4 regions of the Vibrio sp. QJM3NY_27 genome follow, and region 3 is predicted to be linked to each of the others. Evidence: predicted binding sites of a transcription regulator. Region 3 holds the regulator's gene; each other region holds the start of a gene.

Region 1 (8,167 bases), 980 kb from region 3:
CATTCTACCGTCATCGGTTTCTCACGTTCTATATCCGCGACCACAATCGCTGGCTTCACGCAGCGAGAGCCATAGCTTTGTACCCAACCAAACTTGGTGGTTTGAAAGCCTGCTAGATTTTCCGCAAAGTACTCCACCATGTCATTACGTTCAGCTTCGCCATGAACAAGCACATCCAAATCCAGTGCTTCTTGACGCTTAACAGCATCTGCGATGTGACCTTTCAGTGCAGTGTTGTATTCCGACTCATTCAGTTTTCCAGTGCGGTAAGCACTGCGTTGAAGACGAATTTCCCCTGTTTGTGGGAACGAACCAATGGTTGTGGTTGGTAATAGCGGTAAACCCAACACCTCAGACTGATGCGCTGCGCGTTCTGCGTATGGAGCACTGCGCTCTGCTAGTGCTTTAGTAATGGTATTGAGTCGAGCTTGAACTTGCGGCTTATTCACATGAGTCGCGCTCTTACGTGCAACGATAGGTTGGCTGTAAGTCTCACACGCCAAAATGGCATTTTGATCGCCGTCTAACGCCGCACCCAATAAGCTCACCTCGGTCACTTTCTGTTTTGCAAAGGCAAACCAACTCTTCACTTCTTCGCTAAGCGTCTCTTCTAACTCCAAATCTACTGGGCTATACAGCAGCGAACATGAACTTGCCACCCACAGCTTGTCTCCCAGCTTCTCTTTCACAGGTTGCAGTAACTCAAGCTGAGAAGCTAAGTCTGCTCGCCAAACATTGCGTCCATTGATTGCACCCGCAGAAAGTACCCAATCTTCCGGTAACTTATTCACCACTTCATCAAGTTGCTGCGGTGCGGCAGCCAAGTCGATGTGTAAGCCGTTGACGGGCAATTCCACGATCTTGCCTAACGTATCAGTCACAGAATCAAAGTAAGTGGTCAGCAATAGTTTCACATCGCCTTGAATCACTTGATAAGCCAGTTTGAATGAATCAGCCCACTGCTTTTCAAGTTCCAGAGAAAGGATAGGTTCATCGATTTGCACCCACTCAACGCCCAACTTGGCGAGTTTTGCCAAAATCGCTTGGTAAGCAGTAAGCAAACGTGGAAGCAAGGTTAAGCGGTCAAAGCCCTCTTCCACTTCTTTGCCTAGATATAAGTAAGACAGCGGGCCGAGAAGGACTGGCTTCACCTTATGCCCGGCTTTAATCGCTTCACTCACTTCGTCAAACAATTGTGGCCAACTCACCTCAAACGAATCGTCTTTGCTGAACTCAGGAACAATGTAGTGGTAATTGGTGTTGAACCACTTAGTCATGTCAGAAGCCGCCGAACTGTCTTTAGTGCCATCATTAGACGTATGCGTACCACCGCAACAGGTAGACTGAACTTGAGACTGACCACGGCCAACACGAAACAAGGTATCCAGATCTGGGAAGGCTTTTTCATCTTCAGAACCACCAGCATGACGCTTTGGAACGTGGCCTAGAAGTAGAGTCGTTGTCAGAACATGGTCGTACCATGCGAAGTCACCCGCAGTTGCAAAGCTTAGATTCGCGTCAGCTTGTACATTCCAGTTACGATTTCTTAATTCGCTGCCGAGTTGCTTGAGCTCAGATTGATCGATTTCACCGCGCCAGTATTTCTCGAGCGTGAATTTAAGTTCGCGTTTTTCACCAATGCGTGGGTAGCCAAGAATATGCGTTGTTGTCGTCATGAGTCTGTTCCTTATTCGATAATTTTAATTTCCGGTCAGACTGCCTTTGATGTTTTAATTTTCCACAAAGGCGTCTGGATGGCTAAACTATCTCCTTAATCCGATCTATGGACAACGTCCAAATATTCATCTTGTTTATTAATAATATTCATCTTTAATCATTCAAAGATGAACAATTTAAATCCGTCTGGACATCTAGACGTTTACAAAAGATCAAAAACACCGTAGGGTGATTATTAAGAAATATTGAATTGGCTTAGGGAATATGAGGAATACTCATGATAGAGCTTAAACACCTTCGAACATTGACCACCTTGAGAGACAGCGGATCGTTAACAGCCACTGCGACCTCTCTTCACCTGACTCAGTCGGCGCTTTCTCATCAATTAAAAGATCTTGAAGCGCGTATTGGCGGTCAGCTTTTCCTACGAAAAACTAGGCCAGTAAAATTCACCTCTGAGGGTGAGATCTTGCTTAAGCTTGCCGATGAAATACAGCCAAGAATAGCTAAAGCAGAGAACGAACTCGCAAGCCTGAAAGAGGATGTGAATGGTCGCTTGCACATGGCGATTGAGTGTCACTCATGCTTCCAATGGCTAATGCCCGCTTTGAAAGAGTACCAAGTTGCTTGGCCAAGCGTGACGCTCGATTTCTCGTCAGGCTTTGGTTTTGAGCCGCTGCCCGCATTAATGGCAGGTGAGTTAGATTTGGTGATCACCTCTGATATTCAACCGCGTTCGGAAGTCCATTACGAACCGCTTTTTGATTTCGAGATGCGTTTGATTACAGCAATCAATTCACCTTTGGCCGAAAAATCGAGCATTGATCCGCAAGATCTTAGCGATATCACTATGCTCACCTACCCGGTTCAAAAACAGCGTTTAGATGTCGTGAAGCACTTTTTGCAGCCAGCGGGTGTTGAACCTAAAAAATGGAAACAGGCAGACAACACACTAATGCTGGTTCAAATGGTGTCGGCAGGGCTCGGAGTTGCAGCTTTGCCTAACTGGGCAATTAGTGAATTTTCAAGACAAGGACTCATTGCCAGCAAACCATTAGGCAAAGGGCTTTCAAGAAGGTTGTTCGCAGCGGTAAGAAACTCAGAAAAAGACAAACGTTACCTGCAAGCTTTCTTTAGCACGGCAAGACAGCAAAGTAAGAGTCACCTAGATGGCATTGAGGTCGTTTAAGAGACTCGTTGTTGGGTTAGTTTATGCCTGCGTTGAACCTGATAGGCATGCGCCAGAAACAAAAAAGTCACAGATTATCTGTGACTTTTTTCTTTTAGCTTTAGTACCGACAATGGCGGTACTTGTTCATTCACGATACTAGCTCACTCTCGATAACTAGTTCATTCTCGATAACTGGCTCACAATCGATAACTAACTCGCTATCAATAGAACATGCGCCAGTTTGCTGCTTATCTTGGATAAGACTTAAACTGGTTAGTTAATGGATCGTATTGATAGCCAAGCATATCAAGCTTACCTACAACACTTTCTATATCCATTTCATACATACTGATCAGCTCTTCAAAGCTATCGCATTCTAAGCGAAGTTTTTCATTCACGATTCCCAGCAAAATAATGCTATCGAAACCTTTGACGTTGCTTAAATCCATCCCGTACTCCTAACGAACACACCGACCAGATTTAAGTTTAGAACGCTTACCAACACCACGCTAAAAAACAGATCACACTTTTTCGATTCAACACTGAAAGGCTTGTGAGATCAGTAACCTTCTACATCGCCCAAACTGGCGTTAAACCAACAGCCGCCGCCAATAACATCAACAATGAAAGAGTCAGCTGAAGCTTTTCAGGGGTTTTGACAAACAGCAAATGCCAACACCAAACCACGATAGAAGAGATAAGCAAAGCAAAGCTAAACAACAAAGTTGAAATAACAGGTTCTAGTTGCGCTTCAGACAGTGAATAAACGTTAATCACGGTCGCCAACACCACCAACATGCCACTTAATACGCCCACAACAGGCAGAACACGGTGAAATGCTTGTAAGCGCGTTCTTGCAATCGTCAGCAGTAAATGACCAAACGCAGACCCCAACAGTGCCACCAGCAGTAAAGTAGTAATAATACCGACGGTAGTTGCTTGCTCAGTCGCTTGAATAGCAACGTATGAAAGCGCCAAACCACACGCAAGGTACATCACCCAGATAGGGCCTGAGTCACGTGTCTTCTTAGTTTGAACTTGAGAATAGAAATAGAAGATAGCGAATACGATCAGAAACGCTTCAATTCTTAATGAAGCAACAGCAAGCCAAAGCACGCCAATCGCAGGTAACATCTTGTGAATACGGCCACGTTGACCAGGGCAAATGTCACCCTTCACTAAGATTAAAGTTAAGATCAGTTGGGCTCCTAATAGCATGGGAGCAAATTGTACTAATAATGATTCGACCATTGTGGATCTACTTATTCAGACTTATTTTCGCGAATAATATCAAAAACTGCTGCGAACACTAATCAAAATCACAAATTAGCGACGTTATTCAAGGCTTCAACTATGCTGTTGTATGGTTCTTTTGTCAGCATTATCTGCAAAATGGCGAAAGACATCAGAACTAACAGGGGCATGTTCTACTGGCTAGTCTAGGCTCATGCCGCTATAATTCCCGCCTCAAAAATCAGAGGTTGAAATATGTACAGCGATATCACTCCTATTCACGAACACAAAAAATACTGGGCCGAGTGCTACGGAACAGCACCCTTTTTGCCTACCAGTAGAAAGGAGATGGATGCTCTTGGATGGGATAGCTGTGACATTATTATTGTAACTGGTGACGCTTATGTCGATCACCCGAGCTTTGGTATGGCTATCATTGGCCGTTTGCTTGAAGCTCAAGGCTTCCGCGTGGGCATCATTGCCCAACCAAAGTGGGACAGTAAAGATGCCTTTATGGAACTGGGTAGACCTAACCTATTCTTCGGCATCACAGCGGGTAACATGGATTCCATGATCAACCGCTACACCTCTGATCGCAAACTTCGTCACGACGATGCCTACACACCAAACAATGAAGGTGGTAAGCGTCCTGACCGTGCAACTCTGATTTATTCTCAACGTTGTCGTGAAGCCTACAAAGGCACGCCAATCGTTCTTGGTGGTATTGAAGCCAGCTTACGTCGAGTTGCGCACTACGACTACTGGTCTGATAAAGTTCGTCGCTCTGTATTGTTTGATGCAAAAGCAGACATTCTTCTTTTCGGTAACGCTGAGCGTGCACTGGTTGAAGTGGCACACCGCATTGCCGATGGCGAAGACATGTCTACGCTGACAAACATTCGTGGTACTGCTATCAACTTGCCTGCAGCGCCTGAAGGTTACAAAATTATTGATTCTTCTCGTATCGAAAAACCGAACAAAGCCTACGTTCCGGTTAACCCGTACGAAGTAGAAACGCAATGTGATACCAAGAAAGATGAAAAAGAAGAAGTAAAAGCGCAGCCAATTACGATTCGTCCTTCTCGTCACGATGCAAAAACAACCGCGGTTCGTATCCCTGGTTTCGAAAAGCTCAATAACGACCGTATTCTTTACGCTCACGCTAGCCGTATTCTGCACCTAGAGACCAACCCGTATTCAGGTCGTGCTCTTATTCAACGTCACGGTGACCGCGAACTATGGGTAAACCAAGCGCCAATTCCTCTTGCAACTGAAGAGATGGATTACGTGTTTGGCCTTGCGTACAAGCGTGTTCCGCACCCTATGTATGGCAAAGCAAAGATCCCTGCATACGACATGATTAAAACTTCGGTTAACATCATGCGTGGTTGTTTTGGTGGTTGTTCTTTCTGTTCAATCACAGAGCACGAAGGTCGTATCATTCAGAACCGTTCGAAAGAATCGATCTTGGATGAAATCGAAGACATTAAAGATAAAGTACCTGGCTTTACCGGTACGATTTCTGACTTGGGTGGACCAACGGCGAACATGTATCGTCTAGGTTGTTCTGATCCTAAAGCTGAAATTAACTGTCGTCGCCCATCATGTGTGTTCCCTAAAATCTGTGAAAAACTGAACACAGACCACCAGCACACCATTGACCTTTACCGCTCAGCGAGAAAGGTTCCGGGCATCAAGAAAGTGATGATCGCATCAGGCGTTCGTTATGACCTTGCGATTGAGTCTCCAGAATACGTACGTGAGCTTGTGACTCACCACGTTGGTGGTTACTTGAAGATTGCTCCAGAGCATACTGAAAAAGGCCCTCTGGATCTGATGATGAAACCGGGCATGGGCACTTACGATCGTTTCAAAGAGATGTTCGAGAAGTACAGCGCTGAAGCCGGTAAGAAACAGTACCTAATTCCTTACTTCATCTCTGCTCACCCGGGTACGGAAGATGAAGACATGCTCAACCTTGCGTTGTGGCTGAAAAAGCACAACTACGAGTGTGACCAAGTACAGAACTTCTACCCATCGCCAATGTGTAATGCGACGTCGATGTACTACTCAGAGACCAACCCTCTGAAGCGCGTGAAATACAAAAAACGTGAAGATGTTCCAGTGCCTAAAGGCGATCGTCAACGTCGTCTGCATAAAGCATTGCTTCGTTATCACGATCCAGAAAACTGGAAGATCATCCGTGAAGCACTGATCAGCATGGGCAAAAAGCACCTGATTGGTGACAAAGCGAACTGCTTAGTACCAGAAGAAGACTTTGAAGCTCAAACACCGGCACAGCGTCGTAAGTCTGGTCGTCATGGTTCACAACGTTTTGCAACTAAGCACAGTAAAGCTCAACCGGGTCTTGGCGGAGAAAGCCCACGTAACCATTCTAAGCCAGGTGGCAATAAGCCTAAACCGGGTGGTAAGAAGCCAACAGGTAGCCAAGGTAACGGCAATCAGGGCAACGGGAAGCAGAACGGTAATGGTAACGCGAATAAACCAGCGACTGGTTTCATCAAAAAAGCCCCTGCTAGCCAGCAATCACAAGGCAACGGCGGCGGAAATGGCAAGCCAAACCGCAGCAAAGCAGGCAATGGTCAAGGTGGTAAACCAACAAGTAACGGAAAGAATCGCCAGCGCGCAACACAGCGTTAATATAGCGACCCCATTTACTTGGTTATCATAAAAATACAAAGCGCATCTATTTAGCTGCGCTTTTTTGTGTCTGTTACTAATGAACGACCCGAAGGTTTCACTTGGTTATGTGATTACAAGGGATTCTAACGGGTGAAGACCCAATACTGGCTAAACAAATAGTTAGTGACCATGCCCACCAAGATACCTACGGCCATCGCGATAAATACAGCCCCAGTAAATGCAGGAAGCAATTCAGTCATCAGCTTAAAGCACAGCAAATTAGGTATCGCCGATATCGATGCGGAAAACATGAACTTTTGCCACTGAATCAACTTCTCTGACCAACTATCCTGCCCTTTGAAGTCAAAAGTTAGCACTCGATTACCAAACCATGTTGTCGTGGCGGCTGCAATGAAAGATCCTATCCGTGCACTCATCAAAGGCAGCCCAACGGCATAATGCAGTAATGCAAAAACTAAGCAATCAACAACAAATCCGCCAACACCAACCACAGCAAATCGAACCACCTTGTGGTGAGACTGTAACCTCTGACTGTGCGTTTGAAGCTTGTTGTTGAACATTCGTAACCCCGAGTTAACGCTAAACATCGCTGCCACTTTGAATATGACTCAACGATAGATTTGGCTTGATGCTTGAGCTATGACAGCTGAATAAAGCACGCTTTATTTTCACCGTTGGCTCTAGAATACACGTTAATGCGTTCTCTTTAATCTTGGTTTCCACTTCAGATCTTTTACCAATCAGATAGAACTTATCAATGCCATCTAGCTGCTCGATATCGAGAAGTCTTTTCGCTTGACCATGACTGTAAAATTGCCCAGAGAATGGTCGTTTACCCACGTAAAAGCTTGGCGCAGAATCCGTAATCTGTTCGAAGATAATGCGGTCACTTTTCTCGTTCGCCTTGCCGAGATTCAGGTAGACCATCGCAATCATTAGCAACACAGGTAGAACCAAAGCCACGCTCGAGAACCACTTCTTATCTTTTTCCACTACGAGTATAGCAATCAACAAGCCAAGGGCCGGAATACCTGGCAGGACGTACGCTGGGAGAATATTGCCCGCCATAGTGAAAAGAATCAGAGGTGAAATCAACCAACAGACAAGAAATGAAAACAAACCGCGATTTTCAGTATTAATTTCTGCAATTTTCTTACGTCGAGCAAATGCCAATATAGGTAATACAATCGACCACGGCGCAGCCGCTTGAAGCCAAAACAGCCAGATCATACCTCTTGCTTGGTCATGGGCAGAGCCGTACAGATCGCCCTCCCAGCCACTCACAACAAAACGCTTAAAGTGCTCGCCAACAATAAAGTAATCAATAAAGCCCGGTGTTGCCATTTCAGCCATGATGTACCAAGGCAAAGCTATTGCTAGCATCACACCCAAGCCAGACAACAATGGAAAGCGTTGCCAAAG
Region 2 (8,167 bases), 1.8 Mb from region 3:
AGAAAGTGACAGCCGTTACTAACAAAACAATAACAGCGTAAAGAAGTTGAAAGGGTTTATACAACTTATTGAGGTGTATTTGAGATAGGCAAATTTTGATAGACCATAAGTCATGTATTAACTGAAAACCTAATTCATAGTCTGGCAGGGTAATATCTTTTATCTGTTCTTCGTTACCCAGCGAATACGAGGTGGCATTAGGTCTAAGTATCAGTTGAGCGTCAGGACCGATCCTACTTTTCACAGATGCTTGAAATTCATCGTAGTGCCTGATTTTTGAGCGAACCACTGCAGTAAGTAATGTCTGCCCATAAGAAAAGGTTGGGACAGTAAAACTCTGCTCAGGTGTAAATGTTTTTACAACTAAAAATTCAGGGCCTTCAACACCATTGTTCAGTTTGTAGGTAGAAGCGTTAACGTGAGCCACACCTTTCAAATCTAATGCTTGTTGAATCGTAGCAAGGTGATCCGTCACAACCGTATCAGCAGAGTATTTTGCAAATGGATCCGACGTATTAAAGTAGATAAGCTCTTTGCCATTAATATCCACTAGAGCAAAGCTCTCGATCGTACTGTGATTGAGCTTTAATTGATTGATATAAGCCGTTAGCTCTTTCTCCGTGTAATATTGAGCAGTGTCATCATATATTTCAATAAGATACTTTTGAATGTAGTAGTTCTCTAGACTCATTCTAATCGCAGAATCGAGCTCTCTAAGCGCTTCATTAAGCTCATGAGAGATATGAGTAAGTTCACTTTGTAATTGTTCCGATAGCGACGAGTTCAGTTGCATTTTTTGACTGGTATACGAAAACACTCCGGCGATGGAGAAAATTACCACCATAACAGGGAGCAGAATATAATTGATCTTTAGCGACAGTTTCATTTTTTTGTTTTATATCTTTGGTTATGAATAACAAAGAGTATTTGGCTTCTCAGGTCTGAAGCTTCTTTGCTTAGTGTCTTATAGGTAAACGATGAACCGCTGTCTAATCCCGTTGGGAACAACTCTTCATCTAACAGATAATCATCAGATGCTAAGCCCAAGACGTGTCTGTTCGAGCTTGCGAACCACATCTCTTCTGCATTTAATGCCGATCTTTCAGGTGTGTTAATAAAGTTAAGGAACTCTATCGACGCTTTGCTAATAGGCCTGTCTTTATGGACACTAAAGCATTCATGCCACATCAAAGTACCTTCTTGAGGAATGGTATAGATCCAATCATCTTGCTCTGTATACGACGCTATTTGTTCTTTTTCTCCTGAATAGATAACGGCAACTTCCATTTTAGAGCCAGATTTTTTATCTAGAGCGTAGCCAATAGCCGCTCTTATTACTAATAGCTGTTCACGGACCTTCATTAACAGTTTGTACGCTTGTGCCAATTCGACTTCATTTTCGGTCATAGGATCGAACCCTAACGCCAATAATGCGATTGCAATGGTATCTACATCGTCATCAGGAATCACAACAGTTTGAGGGTGCTCTAATGCGTAGTCGAAAACGTCCATCCAAGAGGTTATACCTTCGGTAGCTCTTGAAGACCGAAATGCGACCCCCATGGTACCATTAGCGTACGGAATGCCATGCACCCCGCAAGCTCTGCGAGACACCTCTGTAAAGTTTGAATTACCTTCCTTCAAAGTATTAGACAAATCCCCTAAGGTGCCTGCTTTGCCCTGTTCGCCAATGGTTTGCCCATCAATGATAAACAAATCATAGGCTAGGGCTTTACCTGAATACACCACAGCATCACGCAACATTTCATTTTCAAAATAAACTTGAGAAACAGTATGACCGTACTGTTCTTCAAACTCTTCTATCAGAATGTCAGAGATATAGTCTTCCCAAGTGAAAATTTTTAGCTCTTCGGCAAAACACCTAGCGGATAAAAAAATAGTACACGTTAGAGTAAAACAAGTTAAAAAACGCATCAGATACCTATTACTAATTGTTTTCGATGGTGTTTAACCATGACGTTGGTTTTGGCCTTATTTATCAAACATAGGCGTAATTGTGCCTCATCATTCAATATATTAGTGAGATGTATATTAGATATCGTGCAAATAGTTGATTTGTGGAACTAGAGTAGACATAGAGAATTGAAAGTGTAAAACATCGTTAAACGTTATTTTTCATATTGGATCAAATCGGAGCATGTTCTTTACTACAACATCACCAACTTGCAACTCGACGTCGTCAGTTTGCTTTGAGAAAAAGTACTGAAATTCCAGTAGCTCGATCTTCCACGAAGTAATTACGTTAATGCGGAATGGGGCGAAATATTTGTTGGTGCAGTTCAGGAATTTTGAAGAGCAGCCTCTAGCGCCCCATAAACCCCGAGCAAAAGCGAACTTCATCTATCTCACTGGCAATTTGGTCTTTGTTTTTACCTTACCGAAGGCGAAGCTGGATTCGATAGAAGCTATATTGGGTAGGCGAGTTAATTGCTCTGTAGATAGAATTAAGGCCTCGCGTGTGCGCAGCCTTTTTGTTTGTATCGAGCGGAAGTAGCAAAAGCCTCTTGAGGTTTTACTTGTCTAAATTGTGCTTAATAATCTGTTCTACCACACCATCCATCGTCTTTGAGCTAATCTCCGGCTTCAAATACAAGGAATGATACTCAACGCCTGTACGGTCTATATAGGCTGCTTGTAAGCCAGCGGATAGTGCACCATGAGTGTCCCAATCGTGAGTAGCGACAAGACGAAGGTTATCGACAGGCTCTTGTAAAGTTTCTGCTGCAAATTTATACACGTCTGAATTTGGTTTGAAACTGCCTGTTTCTTCAACAGAAATGACGGTGTCGAAATAATCTTCTAAGCCCGAGTTCTTGATTTGAGAAGTGATAAGGTCGAGGGATGAGTTGGAAAACGCGACTGTTTTAAAACCACTTTTACGCAACTTATGTAAAGACTCTTTGATATCAGTGTGCGGTGGTAGATTGGCAAAGGAAGTTAATAAGGCACCTTTGCTTTCGGTCGTTAAATCACACTTGTACCGCTGTGCAATAGCGTCGAGCGCTGCATTCGCTAATTCAGAAAAAGTAGATTTTACGTTTGTTGCGATGCAAACCGTTGAGGAGTGTAAAAGCTTTGAAAACCAGAGCGATAGTGCATCCTCACTGCCAAACACCGCTTTGAATTTAGGCTGTAATGACCCCAAATTTAAAACCGTTTCGTTTATATCAAACAGTATCATTTCTTTTTTCACGCGAAGAACCCAGAATTAATTGAATTTCATACTTACATAATCTGCTCTCATCACACCGTTTTCAACCTTGCTTTAAGTAACTTAAGCTTTGCTTCAAATTTGAAAAGAGGCAGGAATGAGTCAGCGATGAACACGTCAACTCAATCTGGCGTTGCTTAATGTCTGGCGTTGCTTAATGAGTAACAGGCAACGCCAAATCTAAGGTGACTTTCTTGGTCTAATTTGCGGCTTCTATGGTGCCTTTGAAAGTGCTGTTTAAAAAGTCATTGATCTCTTGTGAGTGGTAAATTGAAATGATCTTTTTATACGTTTTGTTATTTTTGTCTTCTTCTCGCGCCGCCACAACCATCACGGCTAAAGGTGCGTCTTTTTTCTCTAAGTAAATGCCTTGTTTCTTAGGGTCCAGTCCAGCAGACATCACATAGTTCATGGTGATTGCAGCTGCATCTACATCGTCAAGAGAGCGGGGTAGTTGAGCGGCATCCACTTCAACAAATCGAATGTTCTTTGGGTTATCAACAATATCGCTTAATGAAGCGTTGAAACCAGCGTTGTCTTTTAAAGAAATCAGCCCAGCATCTTCAAGTAGCAATAGTCCGCGCCCACCATTCGTTGGGTCGTTTGGAATCGCGATTCGTGCGTTATCTGGGATAGAGTCAAGCGAAGTGTACTTGTTCGAGTAAACGCCCATACGCATCAAAATTGAACGTCCGATAGAAACTAACTGGCTATCGTGATTGGCATTAAAGTTGTCGAGAAATGGCTGATGTTGGTAACTGTTCAGTTGGATACTTCCATCGTCCAGTGCTGCGTTAGGTGTGATGTAGTCTGAGAATTCGACGAGCTCAATATTGATCCCTTGCTTTGCTGCTTCTTTGGCAACTGCTTGTACAACTTGTGCATGTGGGCCAACTGTCGCCCCAATCTTGATGACAGCCTCGTCTTTTTTTCCACATCCTGTTACGCCGAATACGAAAGCTAATGCCAACAGGGATGCTGTGATTTTTTTGTAGCTGTTCATGATAACTCCATTTAATTAACCAAAAGACATGTAGGCGTCTAGATGTCTATATTATCTATTTATACGATCGGGTCAATAGGTTTGTTAGAAGCAAAGCTAGATTGATATTAAGAGGTTAGATTGATATTAAGCAGCTAGGTGTACTTAATACCAGAATGTCGACACCCCAAACCTATCTGTAGGGCAAGCCCATATAGCGTTGAGAAAACAAAGGCCTCGCACGTATGAGTAATGCCAGTCAGTTAAGCTGACTGGCATTTTTTCTATTCGTTGCATATTTCTTAGGTTTCAGTTTCACCCAACGAGGATAACTTCTATCTTCTCTTCGAGGTGGTAGGATAAACATCGATATTTGCTGTAGTAGTACTTCATAGTGTTTGGGTAGTTTCCCAGGACTCGTTAAAGGTAAAGCTGCAAAGTATTGAGTCACAGCCATGGCACTACTCGTAAAGCTTAATTGATTCGGCCAGACGCTATCTAACTTGCTCGCTGCCTTTGTCATAACCTGCCTTATAAGGTTATAGGCTAACAAAATCCCCCAGAGCTCCTGTTTGACCATATCTGGGCGCTTACTTCGCAATGTATACTCACTATCAAGCAAGGTTTGCTTCATTTCCCTATAACCTAATTCGATTTCCCAACGGTAGCGATAGAGCTCTACAATGTCTTCACCAGGAAAGTGCAACCCATCACGCATTGATGTAAGCACCTGATATTTCTTTCCTTTGATAATTTTCGACACTAACCGTGCTTCTATTATCTCAGGGAGGTCACTGAATTTCTTTCTTGCTTGAGGTGTCGTTTTTATAGCAACGATAGCGTCACTCTGGCTATATTTATGAACGACTTCATACTGAAAGTCCTTTCTCACAGGGAGCATCCAATGTCTTTCTTGGCCTACTTTATTCCAGCGATTAAGTAGCCCTAGAGAGTAATATCCTTTGTCAAAAATAGTCAGAGAATGATCGGGGGTTTGTTCAATGAGTTCTTCTGCAAGGCGCATTTCGTTGGTTCGATAGTCAGAGAATGCACTATCGATTATCTGATGACTCGTAAGCTCCATCAGACAAACCATACGTACCTTAGGGTAAATATTTTCAGCTGATTGATTGCGCTGTGCTTTAAACTCTTGATGATTTTCAGGTGTATCTGTCGTTCTCCAAACGACACCATCGACGGATAGAAGGTTTAGTCCACACCAAGTTTCGAAGTTAGACGATTGATAGCTATGCGCTGCCATCTTCTTAAAGACTTGCTTAACACCTTCTTCGCCCAATCTCTGTCTCGCCTGAACAACAGCGCTTGGGGCAACAAAACGTTGTTTGTCTGGCAGGACAATATCGAGTTGATTAGCTATATCCCAAACAGATTGTTGTCGAAAAAGACTCATTCCTACAACGGACCAAAGTACAGCCTCTAAAGGTAAACGCCTTCTTCTCACCGTTGCGACCCCCGCTTGTTCGAAGCCTTGCTGAATAAGGTCTGGGCTAAGAATGTCAGAATATCTATCAAAGTGATGAAAGGTGTTACATGATCGAAAAGTATTCGCAAGTTGGCTTTCTAAAGACATAAAAAATCCGATATTAGTTTCCTAATATCGGATTTTGAAGCCTTTTGAGGATCGGTCAAATGATCTCACAAATTTCTTAACTGATCGGCATTACTCGCACGTATGAGGCCTTTTGGGTTTCGTTGAATAAGGTATAGGGCAGTAACTTGGAATTTAAAGAAAACGGGTTCGGTAAAGCTGCCTATTAAGAAAGCTTTTTATTAAAGAACTCAAGTGTACGTGCCCACGCTAACTCTGCTTCTTCTTCAGCATATCGACCTGTTGAATCGTTATGGAAGCCATGATTCACACCGTCATAGATGTAAGCGGTGTAGTCTGCCTCAATCTCTTTGAGTTCAGCTTCATACTCTGGCCAAGTTGCATTCACACGTTTGTCGATTCCCGCAAATTGGATGAGCAATGGCCCTTTAACATTCTTTCTTAAATCTGGTGCGGCAGGAGTACCATAAAACGGAACGCCCGCATCCAGTTGTTCTGGCATTACCGCCGCCAACATATTTACGATATAGCCACCGAAGCAAAATCCGACTGCGCCTAGCTTACCGTTACTTTTTTCATGAGATTTCAAAAAGTTTGCAGCGGCGATAAAGTCTTCTTCGATTTTCTCTCTGGATAATGATTTTTGCATTGCTCGACCTTCATCATCATTACCTGGATACCCACCAAGCGAATAGAGTGCATCAGGTGCAAACGCAATAAACCCCGCGGCTGCGAGTCGTCTTGCCACATCCTTTATATATGGGTTTAAGCCTCTATTTTCATGAACAACTAAGACAACTGGCGCATTATCCGCTAACTCTTTTGGTACCACTAAATAACCACGGCCTTCTCCGTATCCTTTAGGTGAAGGAAATGTCTCGTAGGTTGCTGTGATGGAAGGATCATTGAAAGAGACTTGCTCTGCCTGCGCATAATTAGGGATCAGTGCAGAAGTTAGCGTTGTCATGGTTAAGCCAAGTACAGCCAACCCAGATAGACGAGCCATAAATTCTCTGCGATCAATCAGACCGTGCGCATATTCGTCGTACCAATCAAATGCTTCTTGAGGGATAGATCGAGTTGGATCTGATTGAGACTCGGTACTTTGATTCATAACTTTTCCTTGTTGTGAGTTGTTTTACCAATCAACTATAGTGGAAATTTCAATATATTTGAACGATCGCTCAATATCTTTTAGGCTATTTGTTATATCAAAGTACAAAAATTAGATGACAGTCAGATAAAACGATCACTTCGGAATCGATTCCCATCTCTTAGGTTTGTTTTACTGAATCAATCAACACAAGGTTGATGTAAGTGATTAAGTCAGTGAAATAGGGTGGTGATTATTATTTGTTTTTGGGGAGGGTCTAGTTCTAAATTGACCTTTAAGAGCTAGGCATATTTACGGTCAATAGGGCAGAATGTTTCAATACAAACCGCTTGATTTTACTCTGGTATAATCATTTCCGATAGGGATCGCCTTAGCGCTATCAGAACCTTCTTGATGAGAGATAAAAAATAGATGTTAAGACTTTTGCGTCAGATAAAAAAATGGAAACTTGCATCGTTTAGTTTACTCATGTTCATTGCCGCATTTTTTATCTACAACCAGATCGGTAATCGTATTTCCCGTGTCGATGAGGCAACATTTTTGATCGGGCAACTGAATACTGTCTTGGATGCAGCGGAGCAATATTCTCATGACAATGGCTCTTTACCTCCAATTACTTCCGATACCGACACGAACTTCGGCTACTTAAACATCAATCACTTAATTGAAAATCTGGGCTTATCAACATGGCAAGGGCCGTACCTACCTTATGGCGATACATGGATAGGTGGTGATCAGTACATCGATCACCCAGATTACATAGCAACGCAATTACTGCTTAAGGAAAAGGATAGCCGCTGGGCACGAGGAAGCTCCGAGACAGGTTGTGAATCGTCGTCAGCAACCTGTTCTCTTGCGGCTTGTATATGGTTGGTACCAACAAAAGTGGCACAAGAAATTAATCAGATTATCGACGGCAACACGGATATAGAAAGTTCGAATACGACCGGAAAAGTACGTTACGACAAAGCTTTTGGCGGTGCACTTATCTGTATGACTGGAGATGACTATCCAATGCCTTCTGCACAGTCAAACTAAGTCGTTTCTAATTATCTCACTGGCAGCTTGGTCTTTGTTTTTACTTGACCGAAGGCGAAGCTGGATTCAATAGAAGCGATATTGGGTAGGCGGGTTAGTTGCTTGCGGATAAACTGCTCGTAGCTTTTGAGCGATTCACTGACCACATGCAATAGGTAGTCGTGATTACCTGTCATCAAAAAGCACTCCAACACTTCATCAATCGCTTCAATGTGCAGTTCAAAGTCTCGC
Region 3 (8,167 bases):
GTAGAATCAACTGCCAGCGTGATTTGCCCGCTCGCTTGGCCAGTGGCGCTGGGGTGGGGCCTAGAACCATGCAATATTGGTCAAACAAGGGGTGCGATTCTAATGTATGACGAACCTGACGCAAGAACTCTTCCACCAAATGTGTGTCATTGGCTTCCGCTCTAAATAGAGTCATAAAGGTATAAGGTGGCAGCATCGCTTGTTTACGCTCGGCCAATGCGGTTTGGGCAAAGTGGTTATAGTCTTTGTGCAGCAACGCTTGTAACAAGCCATGTTCTGGATGGTGAGTTTGTAAGATAACCTCACCCGGCTTACTGGCACGGCCTGCTCGACCGGCGACTTGAGTAAACAGTTGCGCCAACCGTTCAGAGGCGCGGAAGTCACTACTATATAAAGAGGCGTCCACATCCAATAACGCCACAAGTGTCACGTCAGGAAAGTGGTGGCCTTTAGCAAGCATCTGTGTACCGATAAGAATTTGGTATTCACCTTTACGAATCGACTCGAGCGCACTTTCTAAGCTGCCTTTGCGGCGGGTGCTGTCTCGGTCAATACGAATGGTTTTGTATTCAGGGAATAGCTGACCAAGTTGAGCCTCTAGCTGTTCGGTACCAACACCCACCGTCACTAAGTTCGCTGAACCACAGCCTTGGCAATTGTGCACGATATGCTGCTGAGAACCACAGTGGTGACAGCGCATCTCATTGCTGTACTGGTGATAGGTGTAGTAGGCATCACAACGCTTACATTCCGCTGTCCAACCACAATCGTGACACATCAATGCGGGAGAGAACCCACGGCGGTTGAGAAACAACATCACTTGGTTGCCCGCTTTGAGGTGTCTTTGCATTTCAGCAATCAACGACGCAGACAAGCCACTTTCTAGATATTCACCCTTCACATCCAACACTTTATTGGTGGTCGGCAGCGCGACACCCGCACGTGAGGTCAGGGTGAGGTAACTGTATTTACCGATCTGAGCGTTGTGCAGCGTTTCAAAGGCCGGAGTCGCCGAGCCTAACACAACCGGAATCTGCGCTTTATGAGCACGCATGATCGCGACATCACGAGCGTGGTAGCGTAGGCTATCTTGCTGCTTATAAGAGGCGTCGTGCTCTTCATCGACAATGATAATTCCCAGATCAGCGAACGGCGTGAACAGAGCCGAGCGCGTACCAATCACAATGCCCGCTATTTTGTCACGTGCTGATAACCAAGCATTCAATCGTTCAGAATCGTTTAATCCAGAGTGAATCACCTCAACAGGCACATTAAAACGACGCTTAAAGCGATTAATCGTTTGTGGAGTGAGGCCTATTTCCGGTACCAAGACTAATGCTTGTTTACCTTGCTTGAGAATCGGCTTGATCATATTGAGGTAGACTTCGGTTTTACCTGAGCCGGTAACCCCCTCTAGCAAGAAGCAACTAAAATCGGTTTGGCTATTTACTGTCGCAATCGCGATCGCTTGTTCAGCATTGAGCTTCGGCTTGTCTTGTTCGTTTTCAAGTTCAACTGGCCATGGCTGGCGCTTTGGCTTTTTCTCTACCGACTCAATCCAACCTTTCTCTTCCAACGTTTTAAGCACTGCGCTGCCTACTTCCTCGTCAATGAATTCTTGATGAGGAACAGGGCCGTGCTCAAGCATGTGCATCACTTTGGCTTGCTTAACCGCACGACCAAAGCCTTGCATCAGTTGATCTCTGCCTGATGGGGTCAATTGCCACTCAACCAGCGTTGCGAAGTCGGCAGCTTTGCCTTTTCGTAAAGCGCTTGGTAGAGCATTAGCCAAGGTTTCACCCAGTGGATACTGATAGAACTGGCTGCACCATACCAAGAGTGAGTAGACCGATTCTGGCCAAACAGGTTGGTTGTCTAATAAGGCTTTAATGGGCTTGAGCTTGTCTAGATCGAATTCAGATTCGTTAACCAGAGCTGTAACAATACCTGTTAAGGTTTGTCGTCCAAAAGGCACAGAGACTCGTCCACCAATAATCGGGAATAGGTGGTTAGGAATCTTGTAATCGAACTGCTTGTCTAGTGGAACAGGCAGTGCCACGCGGGCAATCATTGGACGCATAAAGGGACAGCTTTATCTGAGTTGACGAGAGCGAACAGTCTAATGGATAAGGGCGTTAAATTCGAGGAGCAGTTTGGATGAGAGTATCGAGTTAACGCAGGAAGATAACGAGAGCCCGAAATCTCAGGCCGACAAAGGAAATAAAAGAGGCTATTGGTGAAAAATGTATCAAATCAGTTGATCCTGCCTTATAGATTCATTACTATACTGCGCCTTAAAGGTATGGCTTTATCGCAGTTTAGTGATGCAGCGGTGTCTTTATTTTATTTTTTAACTACGTGTGGTGTACGGCTTAGAATCGTATAGCGACACGGCCTACTTGAGGTTATCCCATGAAAACTGGTATCCACCCAGAATACAAAGCAGTTTCTGCAACTTGTTCTTGCGGCAACACATTTGAGTTCAACTCAACGCTTGCAAAAGAATCTATCCACCTAGACGTATGTGACAAATGTCACCCATTCTACACTGGTAAGCAACGTATCGTAGATACTGGCGGCCGTGTTGATCGCTTCAACAAGCGTTTCGGTGCTCTTTCTAGCAAGAAGTAATTCTCGCTATTTAGACATAAAAAGGACACTTCGGTGTCCTTTTTTGTTGCCTGAAATTTAAGAAAATGCTGAATCATATTCAACCATCAACTTCTCGAAAACGACAGGCAAACCGCTTGAGTTTTGTTTCATAACTTACACCCAATACTCCATTCTCGAAATCCGCTCGAAAGTTCAACAAGCGACAGTAATTTCAACTGCTCACTGGTCTTATTAGTAGTGAAATCTCGTTTTTTAATGAGACAGAGGCTTTAACCACCTAGGAACTTTGAAGTACATCTATTAACATGAACAAGATCCCCCAAATAATAATATCCTAGGAACCTACACCTATGTCTGAAGACAGCCGCCAAGATCAATCCTCTCAAGCGTTATCGCCTCAAGAACAATTCCGTCAGCAAGCTCTTGATTACCATGAGTTCCCAATTCCAGGCAAAATAGCCGTAGCACTGACGAAGCCTGCAAATTCTGCAGAAGACCTAGCACTTGCATACAGCCCAGGCGTGGCTGAGCCTGTTCGCGAGATCGCACAGAACGTTGATAACGTTTATAAGTACACAGGTAAAGGCAACATGGTTGCAGTTATCTCTAACGGTACAGCGATTCTTGGCCTAGGTAACCTTGGCCCTATTGCTTCTAAACCTGTTATGGAAGGTAAAGCGCTATTGTTTAAGCGTTTTGCTGGTTTAGATTCTATCGATATTGAAGTAAAACACCGCACAATCGATGAGTTCGTTGATACGGTTGCGAATATCGCAGATACATTCGGTGGTATTAATCTAGAAGACATCAAAGCACCTGACTGTTTTGAGATTGAGCGTCGCCTGATTGAGCGTTGTGATGTCCCTGTTTTTCACGATGACCAACACGGTACAGCGATTGTAACGGCTGCAGGTATGCTGAACGCGATTGAGCTTCAAGGTAAGAAGCTTGAAGAGTGTAAGATCGTTTGTTTAGGTGCTGGCGCAGCGGCGGTTGCTTGTATGGAACTGCTGATCAAGTGTGGCGCTCAGCGTGAGAAGATTTACATGCTTGACCGTAAAGGTGTAATCCACACTCGTCGTGAAGACCTGAATGAATACAAAGCGCTATTCGCAAATAACACGGACAAGCGCACGCTTGAAGATGTTATCGAAGGCGCTGACTTGTTCTTGGGCGTATCAGGTCCTAACCTGCTACCAGCTAAAGCACTCACGCTGATGGCTGATAAGCCTGTTGTGTTTGCATGTTCAAACCCAGATCCAGAGATCAAGCCAGAGCTTGCTCATGAAGTTCGTTCTGACCTTATCATGGGTACAGGCCGTAGCGATTACCCGAACCAAGTAAACAACGTACTTTGTTTCCCATTCATTTTCCGTGGTGCGCTTGATGTGCGTGCGAGCGAAATCAATGATGAGATGAAGCTGGCTGCGGTTAAAGCGATTCGTGAACTAGCGAAAGAAGAAGTTCCGGCTGAAGTACTCGCCGCTGCAGGTGAGACTGCACTGGAGTTTGGTAAAGGCTACATCATTCCTAAGCCAATGGACCCACGTCTACTTCCTCGCGTAGCAAAAGCGGTTGCAGTAGCGGCCGTTGAATCTGGCGTAGCTCGTATTGAGATGCCTGCTAACTATATGGCTTAATGCTTTAATAATTTAATAGCTTAATAGCTTAATAGCTTAATAGCTTAATAGCTGTTGCTCTATTGAGCGAAAAAGAATAATAAAAAACCGACTCATAGGAGTCGGTTTTTTTTATGTCTATCATTCACAGAGCAGCTACCGATAACGTAGTGGGTGATGTGACAAATAAGGTTCAGCTATAGCGAATCAATATTGAAGGCAGTGACTGAGTTGTTTTTATTCTTCGTCAAACGCTTCGAATTCGATACCCATCTCTGTCATCAGCTTTTTCACTTCAGTCGGGATGTCGTCTGGACGGTCTTTACGGAGATCTTCATCCGTTGGCAGTGGTTGGCCTGTGTACGCATGTAGAAAGGCTTCGCACAGTAGCTCACTGTTTGTTGCATGGCGTAGGTTATTAATCTGGCGGCGAGTGCGCTCGTCAGTAAGAACCTTTAACACTTTTAGAGGGATAGAAACTGTAATTTTTTTTACTTGTTCGCTTTTCTTTCCATGCTCAGCATATGGGCTTATGTATTCACCATTCCAGTCGGCCATTGCGTACCTTCATCACTTTAGTTGTTAGAATAAATTAATAGTGGTGATTTTAGCGGGATTTACTGCCATAAGCAAAGACATATAGACGTCCAGAAGTGTTGACGTCTCACGTTTATGAAAGTAAAGTGAATAACATATATCTAACACAGCCGCAGAATGCCGACAAGCCGCTGTGATTCTCAGACGCAAAACTTGTAAGGAAGCACCTATGAGCAGCCGGAAGCCAGCAACAATCGCAGTACGTACTGGTATCGAGTCAGACACGCAACACCATGCCGTTGTCCCACCTATTTATCTTTCGACTAACTATGGGTTTCCCGCTTTTGGTGAAGTGCCAAAGTACGATTACACCCGTTCTGGTAACCCAAATCGTGGTTTATTAGAAACGGCATTGTTTGAGCTTGAGTCTGGCAAAGGTGCAGTGGTGACTAACTGCGGTACTTCGGCGCTTAACTTATGGGTTTCGGCTTTCTTAGGTGGCGATGATCTTATTATCGCTCCGCACGACTGCTACGGCGGTACTTACCGCCTGTTTAATACCCGCTCGTTAAAAGGTGACTTCAAAGTTTTGTTCGTTGATCAATCGGATCAAGCAGCGTTGGATGCGGCGATCGCGCTCAAGCCAAAGTTGATCTTAATAGAAACGCCATCGAACCCGTTGGTTCGTGTGGTTGATATTGCAGAGACTTGCCGTAAAGCGAAAGAGGTTGGTGCTCTGGTTGCTGTCGATAACACGTTTTTGACGCCGGTGTTCCAAAAGCCTTTAGAGCTGGGTGCTGATTTTGTTATCCACTCAACCACCAAATACATCAACGGACACTCAGATGTTATTGGTGGCGTTGTCGTGACGAAAACTGAAGAGCACGCTGAAGAGCTTGCATGGTGGGGCAACTGTATTGGTGCGACCGGCACACCATTTGATAGTTACATGACTCTACGTGGTATTCGTACGCTAGGTGCACGTATGCGTGTTCACGAAGAGAGTTCACGTGAAATTCTGACAGCGCTGCAACAACAAGATCTGGTGGGCACTATTTACCACCCAAGCCTTCCTGAACACCCAGGTCACGAGATCGCGAAGAAACAGCAGTTGGGCTTTGGTTCCATGCTGAGCTTTGAGTTTGCGGGCTCTTTTGAAGCGCTTAAATATTTTGTCGATAAGTTAGAGCTATTTTCTTTGGCTGAATCACTGGGTGGTGTTGAAAGCCTGATTTGTCACCCTGCGTCGATGACTCACCGTGCGATGGGCGAAGAAGCATTGGCAGAAGCGGGTGTTTCTCAACAATTACTGCGCCTTTCTGTTGGCCTTGAAGATGCGGAAGACCTAATCGACGATCTCAAGCAAGCGTTTGAAAAAACACAACGCTTTATCGCTGAAGGGGAGGCTTAATAATGGCAACCTTTCGCCAGCTACATAAATTTGGTGGCAGCAGTTTAGCGAACCCTGAATGTTACCAACGCGTGGTCAACATTCTTAGAGAATATTCATCAGCGACGGATTTGGTGGTGGTATCGGCCGCAGGTAAAACAACCAACCGCTTAATTGAGTTTGTCGAAGCGCTCGACAAAGATGGTCGTATTGCTCATGAATGCCTGCAAACCCTTCGTCAGTTTCAACTTGAACTGATTGAGGCTCTGCTTGAAGGTGAAGCCGCCTCGCAACTAACGGCAACCATCCAACAAGAATTTACCGCTTTGGGTGAGCTAACGGCTCCCTTGAGTGAAGCACAAAAAGCACAAGTACTGGGTCATGGTGAGGTTTGGTCTTCACGTTTGTTGGCGACGTTGTTGTGCCAGCATGACTTACAAGCAGTTGCTCAAGATGCACGTGCCTTTTTACGTGCAGAAGCGGGTGCTCAACCTGAAGTTGACCGCGCACGCTCTTATCCTCTGATTAAAGAAGCCTTGGCGCAGCATGCACATTGTCGCGTGGTAATTACTGGCTTTATGGCTCAGAACTGCGAAGGCGAAACGGTGCTGCTTGGGCGTAACGGTTCGGATTACTCTGCAACTGTTATTGGTGCTCTAGCTGAAGTTGAACGCGTGACAATCTGGAGTGATGTGGCGGGCGTATACAGCGCAGATCCTCGTTTGGTTTCGGATGCGTGTTTATTACCTCTGCTTCGCCTTGATGAAGCCAGTGAATTAGCTCGTCTTGCGGCTCCAGTGCTACACAGTCGAACGCTACAGCCTGTCGCTCAAAGTGCCATGGATCTCAGCTTGCGCTGCAGCTACCAGCCGGAGGCGGGCTCTACACAGATAGAGCGAGTACTGGCATCGGGGCGCGGTGCAAAAATTATTACCTCTTTGGATGAAGTTCTTATCGTGCAACTGACCTTTGGTCACGGCCATGATTTCGACCGTCTGGAGAGTGAAGTCCTTGAAGGGCTTAAGCGTGCTCAATTAGAGCCGCTTGCTTATGAATTAGAACCCGATCAACACTGCTTGCGCCTTGCTTACACGGAAGAGATCGCTGGTGGTGCATTAGAATATCTACAAGACCACGCGATTGAAGCTGAGATTAAACTGAAAGAAGGTTTTTCTCTGATTGCTGCAGTGGGGGCGGGTGTGACTAAGAACCCGAACCATTGCTACGGTTTCTACCAACAGCTCAAGAGCTCGCCAGTAGAGTTCATCTCAGAAGCGAACTCAGGCTTAAGCTTGGTGGCCGTGATTCGTAAGAGTGAAACATCAAGCCTAGTGAAAGGCATTCATTCTCAACTGTTCCAAGCTCAGAAGCGTGTTGCGATTGCCTTGTGTGGTAAGGGCAATATTGGCTCAAGTTGGTTAAGCCTGTTTTCAGAGCAAAAAGCGGAACTTGAAAAGCGTCGTGGGATGAACTTTGAATTGGTTGCGGTGGTTGATAGCCAAACCTATTGGTTCGACGATCAAGGCATTGATGCGACTTCAGTTGGTAAACGTTTTGATGATGAAGCGATTGCCAACAATGGTAACGACTGGCTAGAGCGTTTAGGTTCTATTCAGGGTTACGATGAAGCGGTAATACTCGATGTAACTGCAAGCCCTGTGCTTGCTGCAAAATACCTACAAATTGCACAACAAGGTATCCACCTGATCTCGGCTAACAAGGTGGCAGGATCTGCATCGAGCGAGTATTACCATCAGGTACAAGATGCTTTCGCTAAGATCAGCCGCCACTGGCTGTACAACGCGACAGTGGGTGCTGGTTTACCTATCAACCACACTGTGCGAGACCTGCGTGAGAGCGGTGACGATATCATTGCGTTATCAGGCATCTTCTCTGGCACTCTATCTTGGTTGTTCCAACAGTTTGATGGCACGGTGCCGTTCAGCGAGTTAGTCGACTTAGCGTGGCAACAAGGCCTGACTGAACCGGACCCGCGTGCTGACCTTGA
Region 4 (8,167 bases), 500 kb from region 3:
AACCGCTGAAGCTTGTGCAATGTTTGATAGCGCAATCAAAGGCCAGATTGGTGTGCCACCTAAGTCTTGCATCAGTTGTAGATCCACAGCGTTGGTTGTGTGGTGAATACCTGTAATAACCAAAGGTGCGTATAGGAAGCCAAAGACCACTGAACCAAGAATCGCGAAGTCACCAGTCATTGCCACTTTAGCCGCGAATGCCACACCATCGCCTAACATACGACCGAATGGGCCAATAAAGGCGTGCGCTAGAATCACAGACAAGATGATCGAGACAAATGGCACGACAACCAGGTACAGATAAGAAGGAACAATGCGCTTAAGGTTGGTCTCGATGAAGGCCAGAGCCACACCCGCTAACATCGCAGGGATCACCTGAGCCTGATAACCGACTTTCTCTATCACGAACAGACCAAAGTCCCACACCTCAGGTACCGATTTACCTATCATGTAAGCGTTCATCAACTGTGGAGAAACCAAGGTCACACCGAGTGTGATACCCAGAATTGGCGTTCCGCCGAGTTTCTTAACCGTTGCCCAACACACACCAACCGGTAAGAAGAAGAAAATAGCTTCGCCAATCAACCATAAGAAAGAGTGAACGGTTGCCCAGAACTGGCTGATTTCAACTAAGGTTTTGCCGTCGAACATGCGAATGTCGCCAATCACATTACGGAAACCAAGAATCAAACCACCCGTAATAATGGCAGGCAGCAGTGGTACGAAAATTTCGGCTAAATGGGAGATACCACGCTCAAGGAAGTTCATATTTTGACGAGCAGCCAACTTCGCCTCATCTTTTGATGATGCATCTTTACCGGTTTGCTCAATCAGAAGTGCGTACACCTCATCAACCTCGGTGCCAATCACGACTTGGAATTGACCTGCGTTCGTAAAGCAGCCTTTTACCAGTTTAAGCTTCTCTAATTCTGCTTTGTTCGCTTGTTCCGTATCGTTCAATACAAAACGCAGTCGAGTTAGACAATGGCTGACACTCGCAATATTCTCTTTGCCACCGACTAACTCGATAAGGCGCGCAACGTCTTGCTTCGCTATCTTACTCATACTACCCCACCCTGGTTTCATTCAATTACTCTTCTAAACCATGCAGCTATAACCACTCGATTTAGATTAATGGGAACATTCCCAATCACGGGTATTATAATGCCTTCATGAATAATAAATTAAAATGGGAACAGTCCCATTAATTGAAAGAGATCACACTCTAATTTTAATCTAAGCGGTTCAATTTCGCTTGATTGAGTGGATTATAGAATAGGAGATTGAGTGTGATGAGAGATCTCTGCATTGCCTAAAAGCTGAGAGATCAATAGATTAGCGGCCAATTTCCCCGCAGATTGATATCCAGGATCAATGCTAAATACTCGAGGGAACAAGAAGGAGAGAAGATCATTGCCACCAACGCCAGTCACCACCACATCTTCACGTTGTAACTCTTGCAGACGTTTGATTACGCCAAGAGCCAGTGTATCACTTGCACAGACAATCGCTTGAGTCGCAGGAGCAAGCACCTCATCCACCAACTGATAAGCGCTTTCATGATGAAGTTGACCAGTACGATAGTTCGCAATTGAACCTGTATTTTCACACCACTCGAGATAAGCCTTAAGACGCAGTTCACCGGTTGATTTATCACTAGGATCAACGCCAATGAAGCCAACCTCAGAGATCCCCTGATCTGCTAAATGCGTTAACGCACTATTGATCACCTGTTGGTTATCATAGTTAATCGACGTCACGTTCTCGGTATCCAGAGCAATCACCACCGCTTTGTGTTCCCAAGCTTCAATCGCAGGAATATCACAGTCAGTAAAACCGAATACAATGATGCCGTCTACATTGCGACGCTTGAGAACCTGCAGATGCTCATTGGCTTTTTCTCTATCAAGCTGACTTTCCATGATCACCACATCGTAATCCGCTCGATACAATTCGGCCAGCATCGTACTTACCGCTTTGTTTTCAGAAGGAGAGTCCAGACGAGAAATGATTACGCCGATGACTTTTTGACTGCCACCACGCATAGACTGTGCAGACTTTGAAGGCGAGTACCCAGATTCTTGAATTACTCTTTCCACCCTTTCACGGGTTTCAGGTTTCACTTTTGGATCATTGGTCAGAACGCGAGATACAGTTGACTTACCAACACCGGACAGCTTAGCAATATCGAGAATAGTGAGTTTTTTGCTCATAAAAAGTCTAACGTTAAAGGGAAGAGAGGAAAAAGCGAGGGCATAACCCCTCACTTAACTGTTTGTAAATCCTAGAAGTTAACTATGACTTACTTTCGGCAATTTTTATAGACGACACGACCAAGTTCTAGACGTGCGTTGTCACCTTTAGTGCGTAAAGTGACGCTATTGATCAGTTCAGAGGTTCCATCATCTAAGATGTACTTCGTTCCTGAACCTGCCGCTATTTGAGTTAGGCGATATTCATTCTCTGGCAAACGTAATACCGCTTTTTCATTACCAAGGTAAGCGACCTTAAATGAAGCGTCAGACTCACATTGATAAGTCACGAATTGGTCATCCGAGACTGCACCATCAGGCGCCGCGGATTGAGAACACCCGACTAACGCTACCGTACATAGAGATGCTGCCAACAATGCTTTCATACTGCGTTCCTCATCTTTATATAGTTAACGGCGCTGATATCTTATTTATGGGTTAGCACCCCAGTTGACTGGTTAGAACCCACGTAATAAGTAAGCCTGTTAACGATAGGAAAATGTATCAGCCTTTCAGGAAAGCTGGAACATCTTTAATGCTATCTAGCACTACACTGGCAAGTGCCTCACCCTTTTCAGTCACGGGTTTACCGGTTCTCACCAATACTCTGGTACCAACACCAGCGGCTTCTGCGGCCATCATGTCTTCAGCTTTATCGCCAATCATGACCGAGTTAGCCATATCAATTTTGAGAAAGTCACGCGCAGAAATGAACATACCAGGTTTAGGCTTACGACATTCACAATCTTGCTTGTAGTCGCCAATGCCGTGTTCAGGGTGATGAGGACAGTAATAGATACCATCTAACTCAACGCCATTATCGACAAAGTTCCAATCCATCCACTGCGTCAAAGAAAGAAAACGATCTTCGCTAAACTTGCCACGAGCAATACCAGATTGGTTGGTCACAAGTACCAATAAATAGCCCATATCTTTAAACGCTTTTGCCGCTTCAAACACACCATCGATGTATTCAAAGTCATGCTCATCATGTACGTAGCCATGATCAACGTTAATCACACCATCACGATCTAAAAAAACAGCAGGTTTAGACAAAATTCAGTTCTCTATCAACTCTCTATTAATCATTAATTATTACACGCTTTATTTGCTTCATCACTATCTATTTAGTTTTGCGTTCGTTAACGATTTGTTTCTACCTTAGCAACACAATCGACGTTTAGCCGTCTAGACGTAAAAATATCTATTGACTTAGATCATAGAACACCATAGCATCGTCTGTAAATCGAGCGAGCTATCGACATATTATTCTGTTCCACCTGCACGGGTTTCTCTATGATTAAAGTGAATCAAGTCAACAAGGTTTTTTATCAAGGCACTAAAGAAATCAATGCCTTAATCGATATCAACCTTCACATACCTCAAGGTCAAATCTTTGGAGTTATCGGCTCTTCAGGTGCAGGCAAAAGTACCCTGATCCGTTGTGTAAATATGTTGGAAGCCCCGACCTCAGGTGAAGTGATTGTTGACGGTATTGACCTGACAAAACTCAGCAAATCAGAACTCAGCGAAGCTCGTCGTAACATCGGTATGATCTTCCAACACTTCAATCTGCTGTCTTCTCGTACTGTATTTAACAACGTAGCACTGCCTTTAGAGCTTGCTGGTAGAGATAAAGCTGCGATTGAAGCGAAAGTGAGTGAACTACTTGAGCTTGTTGGTCTATCGGATAAGCGTGATACCTACCCTGCGAACTTAAGTGGTGGTCAAAAGCAGCGTGTCGCAATTGCTCGTGCGCTAGCGTCAGACCCAAAAGTATTGCTATGTGATGAAGCGACCAGTGCGCTAGATCCAGCAACGACTCAATCTATTCTTGAGCTACTACGTGAAATCAACCGTAAGTTGAGTATCACTATCCTACTGATTACTCATGAAATGGATGTGGTTAAAAGCATCTGTCACGAAGTAGCGATCATTGGCGGTGGTGAATTGGTAGAGAAAGGGACTGTCGGTGACATCTTTGCACACCCTAAGACAGAACTGGCACATCAATTTATTCGCTCAACCTTGGATCTTACGATTCCTGAAGATTATCAAGCGCGCTTGCAAGAAACTCGCGTAAACAGCAGCTACCCGCTGGTACGCCTTGAGTTTACTGGCGCAACGGTCGATGCTCCGCTGATGACGCAAATCGCACGTAAGTTCAACATCGATGTCAGCATCTTAAGCTCAGACCTGGATTACGCTGGCGGCGTTAAATTCGGCATGATGGTTGCTGAACTGTTCGGTAATGAAGCCGATGATAATGCTGCTATTCAATTCCTACGCGACAACAATGTAAAAGTAGAGGTACTTGGCTATGTCCTTTAGTTTCAACGAGATTGCTGACTGGATCAGCCTTAACGGTAACCTTCTATTAGGCGCAACAGGCGAAACCCTTTACATGGTTGCTGTAGCGGGCATTGTTGGCTTCGCTGTCGGTATCCCATTAGGCGTGATTCTACATACGACTAAAAAAGGTGGTCTGTTAGAGAACACCAAGCTAAACAAAATTCTCGGTGCGGTTGTGAACGTGGGCCGTTCAGTGCCTTTCTTAGTATTGATGGTTGCGATTATCCCATTGACTAAGATGCTGATTGGTACCTTCATTGGTACAACAGCAGCGATTGTTCCATTGACGATTGGCGCTATCCCATTCGTGGCTCGACTTATCGAAAGTGCACTACTAGAAGTACCAACAGGTCTAGTGGAAGCAGCTCAATCAATGGGCGCAACACCAACACAAATCATCAATAAGGTTCTGCTTCCTGAAGCGCTACCGACTATCATCAACTCAGTAACGATTACATTAGTAACGCTTGTGAGCTACTCAGCAATGGCAGGAACTGTTGGTGGTGGTGGCCTAGGTGATGTCGCGATTCGTTACGGATTCCACCGTTATGATGTGACCATCATGGCTGTGACGGTAGTGATGTTGATTGTACTGGTACAAATTATTCAATCAATCGGTGATTCATTAGTTCGCCGCGTTGACCACAGATAAAAACTGACAGCGTTATGCATTAATACCAAGCTATTGATCAATAACGAGTTATTAAAAGACGTAACGTCATCTGAACCAAATTAAATAGAGTTATTAAAAGGAGATTATTATGAAATTTAACCTTAAAGGTTTACTGACTATCGCAGCAGCGGCATCAGCGCTAGTACTAGCAGGTTGTGGTGACAAAGAAGTCGACACTTCTAAAGTAAAAGTTGGCGTAATGGCAGGTGCTGAAGCACAAGTTGCTGAAGTTGCAGCTAAAGTAGCAAAAGAGCAGTACGGCCTAGATGTTGAACTAGTAACTTTCACAGATTACGTAACACCAAACGCAGCACTGGATGACGGCTCTATCGACATCAACGCATTCCAACACGCACCGTACCTAGATCAGCAAGTGGCTGACCGTGGTTACAAGCTAACTATTGCTGGCAACACGTTTGTTTACCCAATTGCGGGTTACTCTAAAGAAGTGAAATCTGTAGACGAAATCCAAGACGGTGCTCGTATTGCGGTACCAAATGATCCAACAAACCTAGGTCGTTCTCTACTTCTTCTTGAGCAACAAGGTCTTCTTGAGCTTCGTGAAGGTGCAGGTCTTCTAGCAACAGTTCGTGACATCGTTAAGAACCCTAAGAACCTAACAATTGTTGAACTAGACGCAGCACAACTGCCACGCTCTCTTGATGATGTTGCACTGTCTATCATCAACACAACTTACGCGAGCTCTATCAACCTGACTCCGCAAAAAGACGGTATCTTCGTTGAAGACAAAGATTCTCCATACGTAAACCTAATCGTTTCTCGTGAAGATAACCTAAACGCTGAAAATGTACAGAACTTCGTAAAAGCTTACCAAACTGAAGAAGTGTACAAAGCAGCTTCTGATATCTTCCAAGGTGGCGTAGTTAAAGGTTGGTAATCAACTAAACTACAGCAATCTATAAATACCCGAAGGGGCTGACATAGCGTCAGCCCCTTTTTTATTGGTTAGGATTTACAAGAAAGTTCGACTTACCACCAAGCTTCCACTTGCATACCAACGCTCATTTCACTGTTTTTACCTTCACCGAAGGCATTGTCATTTTCAGCATCGTTTAGATAAGTAGCAAAGATACGGAATTCAGGACGAGACCAGAAACCCACTTGTGGAACCCAAGCCTGAGCGATTGTGAATTTACCACCCGCCCCATCTTTGTTATCGATAGTTTCAACAAAGCCACCAATTTCAAGAATGGTACGCATACGCTTGTCCCACTTGTAAAGCGGGCGAATGACCGCACTAAAAGAATCATCATCGCTATTATTGGCGCCAACACCGGTTGATGCTGCATAACGAACAGTGTGGCCAAACTCGATGTTCTCGCCAATCGCAAGCACGCCCCAGTTAATCAATCGGAAGCCCTCGGCGTCATTATTACTTGCATCACGTACGATCCCCTTACCGGTACCAAAGGTTGTCATCTGCTCGGCATAACCAGAGTTAGCAACCTGTAGAATGGTTTTGTTGAAACCGCCTGATAGGTTTTGATTCAAGCTCGCGGTTAGCATTACACTGTCATCCGCATCCACCGTTTGACCTTGCTTTTCATTGGCGAAGTTCATATCAATACCGACCTCAAGATCCGCATTGTTCCACAATGGAATGCCCGCATAACGTATATCAGCAATCATGGCTGTGGTTTCTTTGCCATCAAATACATCACCCGTAACGGTGTCTTGAATCAAAGCTACCGATAGTTTACCTGGGCCCATATTGATGTGTTCAACACCGGCACCAATACCACTGACATCCCAGTAATAGTTATCAACGATGTGCACATCATGACGTTGGTAGTAGCGCTCACCCGCCCAAATCCCAATGTCCTTATCTTCAAAAAGCCCCACCGCCTGAACATTCAATTGCACCACATCCACGCTTTTATCCGCCGCGTTTTCATCTTGGCCTTGCCAGTACGACAACATGGAATCAACTAAAAATGAAACGTCGTCCTCTGCATACACCTCTTTCTTAAAACCAAACTCACCATACAGGTCATTTTCGTTGCCGAGTCGGCCAACTTTACTCACTTCCCACTTGCTGTTTGAGCCGCCTTCATTACTCAGGCCAACGCCTCCGCGCATGTAACCATTGAACTCCAATGGCGTGGTTTCATCAGCGTATAAATTAGGGGCAAGTAAAGCAGTAGAGAGTGCAGCAGCAATAGGTAACAGTTTCATCGTCCATTCCTTTCAGATCTAGAATCAGGTTGTTTTTATAAATGGGAACATTCCCATGGGATCGATCCCATTTATATTGAGAAGAATATAAATTGAAAGAGAACTGATTGATTATTGTGATCAGGCTAACTATTGAGGTAACTAAAAGTTGATGGGTGTTGGATTATTTCTATGAATACGTTGGAGCTACAGAAAGAGGGAAATATCACGTTCTGTACCTACTTGGGGGAACAGTAGTTAACAATTAGGGGGAATAAAGATTGGGAAAAGATAGCTTGTGAGTCGCGAAATCGAGTAATAAAACAGGATGGTAAACGATTAATATAAAAGGGGAAATCGATATCGGAGCACTTAAGTAATACTCCGATATCTAAAATATGACGTTTAAATAACCACAGAAGGGTTACTTCAGGTGATCCCAAGAGATGTTTGACACCAATCGGCAGTCATCACACTTGAAATAGAAAATATCGTGAATAGGCGCATCAAGCAGCCATTCACCATCACATTGCGGGCATTTACGCTCTTTTTCAGCTTTTAGGCTAATGCCACCGACACGGTATAAGTAGTAATACGTTGGGATCTTAGTGAGGTACTCAATGCGCCCTCTTAAACCCCAGCCGCGTTTGAATAATACGCTTTTGGTATCACTGATCTCGGTTAAGGTTGCATGTTCAGCTCGACAACCACCGCC

Evidence for each region. Region 3 encodes MetJ, which represses methionine synthesis genes. Its sites were predicted from a motif close to TTAGACNTNTANANGTCTAA; they were not measured.
Region 1: a site for MetJ is predicted at 1,864-1,883, ahead of metE (5-methyltetrahydropteroyltriglutamate--homocysteine S-methyltransferase). Genes of this name have one in related genera too.
Region 2: a site for MetJ is predicted at 4,266-4,285, ahead of AC3CIA_RS06660 (MetQ/NlpA family ABC transporter substrate-binding protein). Genes of this name have one in related genera too.
Region 4: a site for MetJ is predicted at 3,433-3,452, ahead of metN (methionine ABC transporter ATP-binding protein MetN). Genes of this name have one in related genera too.

The regions. Positions count from the first base shown of each region.
Region 1 covers NZ_CM173511.1:2,260,805-2,268,971, forward strand. Annotated here, with positions in the region: gene metE (5-methyltetrahydropteroyltriglutamate--homocysteine S-methyltransferase) at 1-1,676, opposite strand, end outside; gene AC3CIA_RS10075 (LysR substrate-binding domain-containing protein) at 1,955-2,866, shown strand; gene AC3CIA_RS10080 (DUF4250 domain-containing protein) at 3,097-3,297, opposite strand; gene AC3CIA_RS10085 (hypothetical protein) at 3,419-4,099, opposite strand; gene AC3CIA_RS10090 (YgiQ family radical SAM protein) at 4,430-6,742, shown strand; gene AC3CIA_RS10095 (GtrA family protein) at 6,868-7,332, opposite strand; gene AC3CIA_RS10100 (ArnT family glycosyltransferase) at 7,325-8,167, opposite strand, start outside.
Region 2 covers NZ_CM173511.1:1,477,816-1,485,982, forward strand. Annotated here, with positions in the region: gene AC3CIA_RS06640 (putative bifunctional diguanylate cyclase/phosphodiesterase) at 1-886, opposite strand, end outside; gene AC3CIA_RS06645 (polyamine ABC transporter substrate-binding protein) at 883-1,935, opposite strand; partial or broken gene AC3CIA_RS06650 (Lrp/AsnC family transcriptional regulator) at 2,362-2,457, opposite strand; gene AC3CIA_RS06655 (haloacid dehalogenase type II) at 2,534-3,214, opposite strand; gene AC3CIA_RS06660 (MetQ/NlpA family ABC transporter substrate-binding protein) at 3,432-4,235, opposite strand; gene AC3CIA_RS06665 (IS4 family transposase) at 4,474-5,805, opposite strand; gene AC3CIA_RS06670 (dienelactone hydrolase family protein) at 5,990-6,898, opposite strand; gene AC3CIA_RS06675 (type II secretion system protein) at 7,310-7,936, shown strand; gene AC3CIA_RS06680 (Lrp/AsnC family transcriptional regulator) at 7,948-8,167, opposite strand, start outside.
Region 3 covers NZ_CM173511.1:3,244,397-3,252,563, reverse strand. Annotated here, with positions in the region: gene priA (primosomal protein N') at 1-2,080, opposite strand, end outside; gene rpmE (50S ribosomal protein L31) at 2,413-2,631, shown strand; gene AC3CIA_RS14625 (malic enzyme-like NAD(P)-binding protein) at 2,964-4,253, shown strand; gene metJ (met regulon transcriptional regulator MetJ) at 4,470-4,790, opposite strand; gene AC3CIA_RS14615 (O-succinylhomoserine (thiol)-lyase) at 4,999-6,180, shown strand; gene AC3CIA_RS14610 (bifunctional aspartate kinase/homoserine dehydrogenase II) at 6,183-8,167, shown strand, end outside.
Region 4 covers NZ_CM173511.1:2,745,870-2,754,036, forward strand. Annotated here, with positions in the region: gene treB (PTS trehalose transporter subunit IIBC) at 1-1,065, opposite strand, end outside; gene treR (trehalose operon repressor TreR) at 1,269-2,213, opposite strand; gene AC3CIA_RS12215 (MliC family protein) at 2,303-2,638, opposite strand; gene gmhB (D-glycero-beta-D-manno-heptose 1,7-bisphosphate 7-phosphatase) at 2,757-3,308, opposite strand; gene metN (methionine ABC transporter ATP-binding protein MetN) at 3,549-4,583, shown strand; gene AC3CIA_RS12230 (methionine ABC transporter permease) at 4,573-5,256, shown strand; gene AC3CIA_RS12235 (MetQ/NlpA family lipoprotein) at 5,366-6,175, shown strand; gene AC3CIA_RS12240 (carbohydrate porin) at 6,268-7,473, opposite strand; gene AC3CIA_RS12245 (Zn-ribbon-containing protein) at 7,877-8,167, opposite strand, start outside.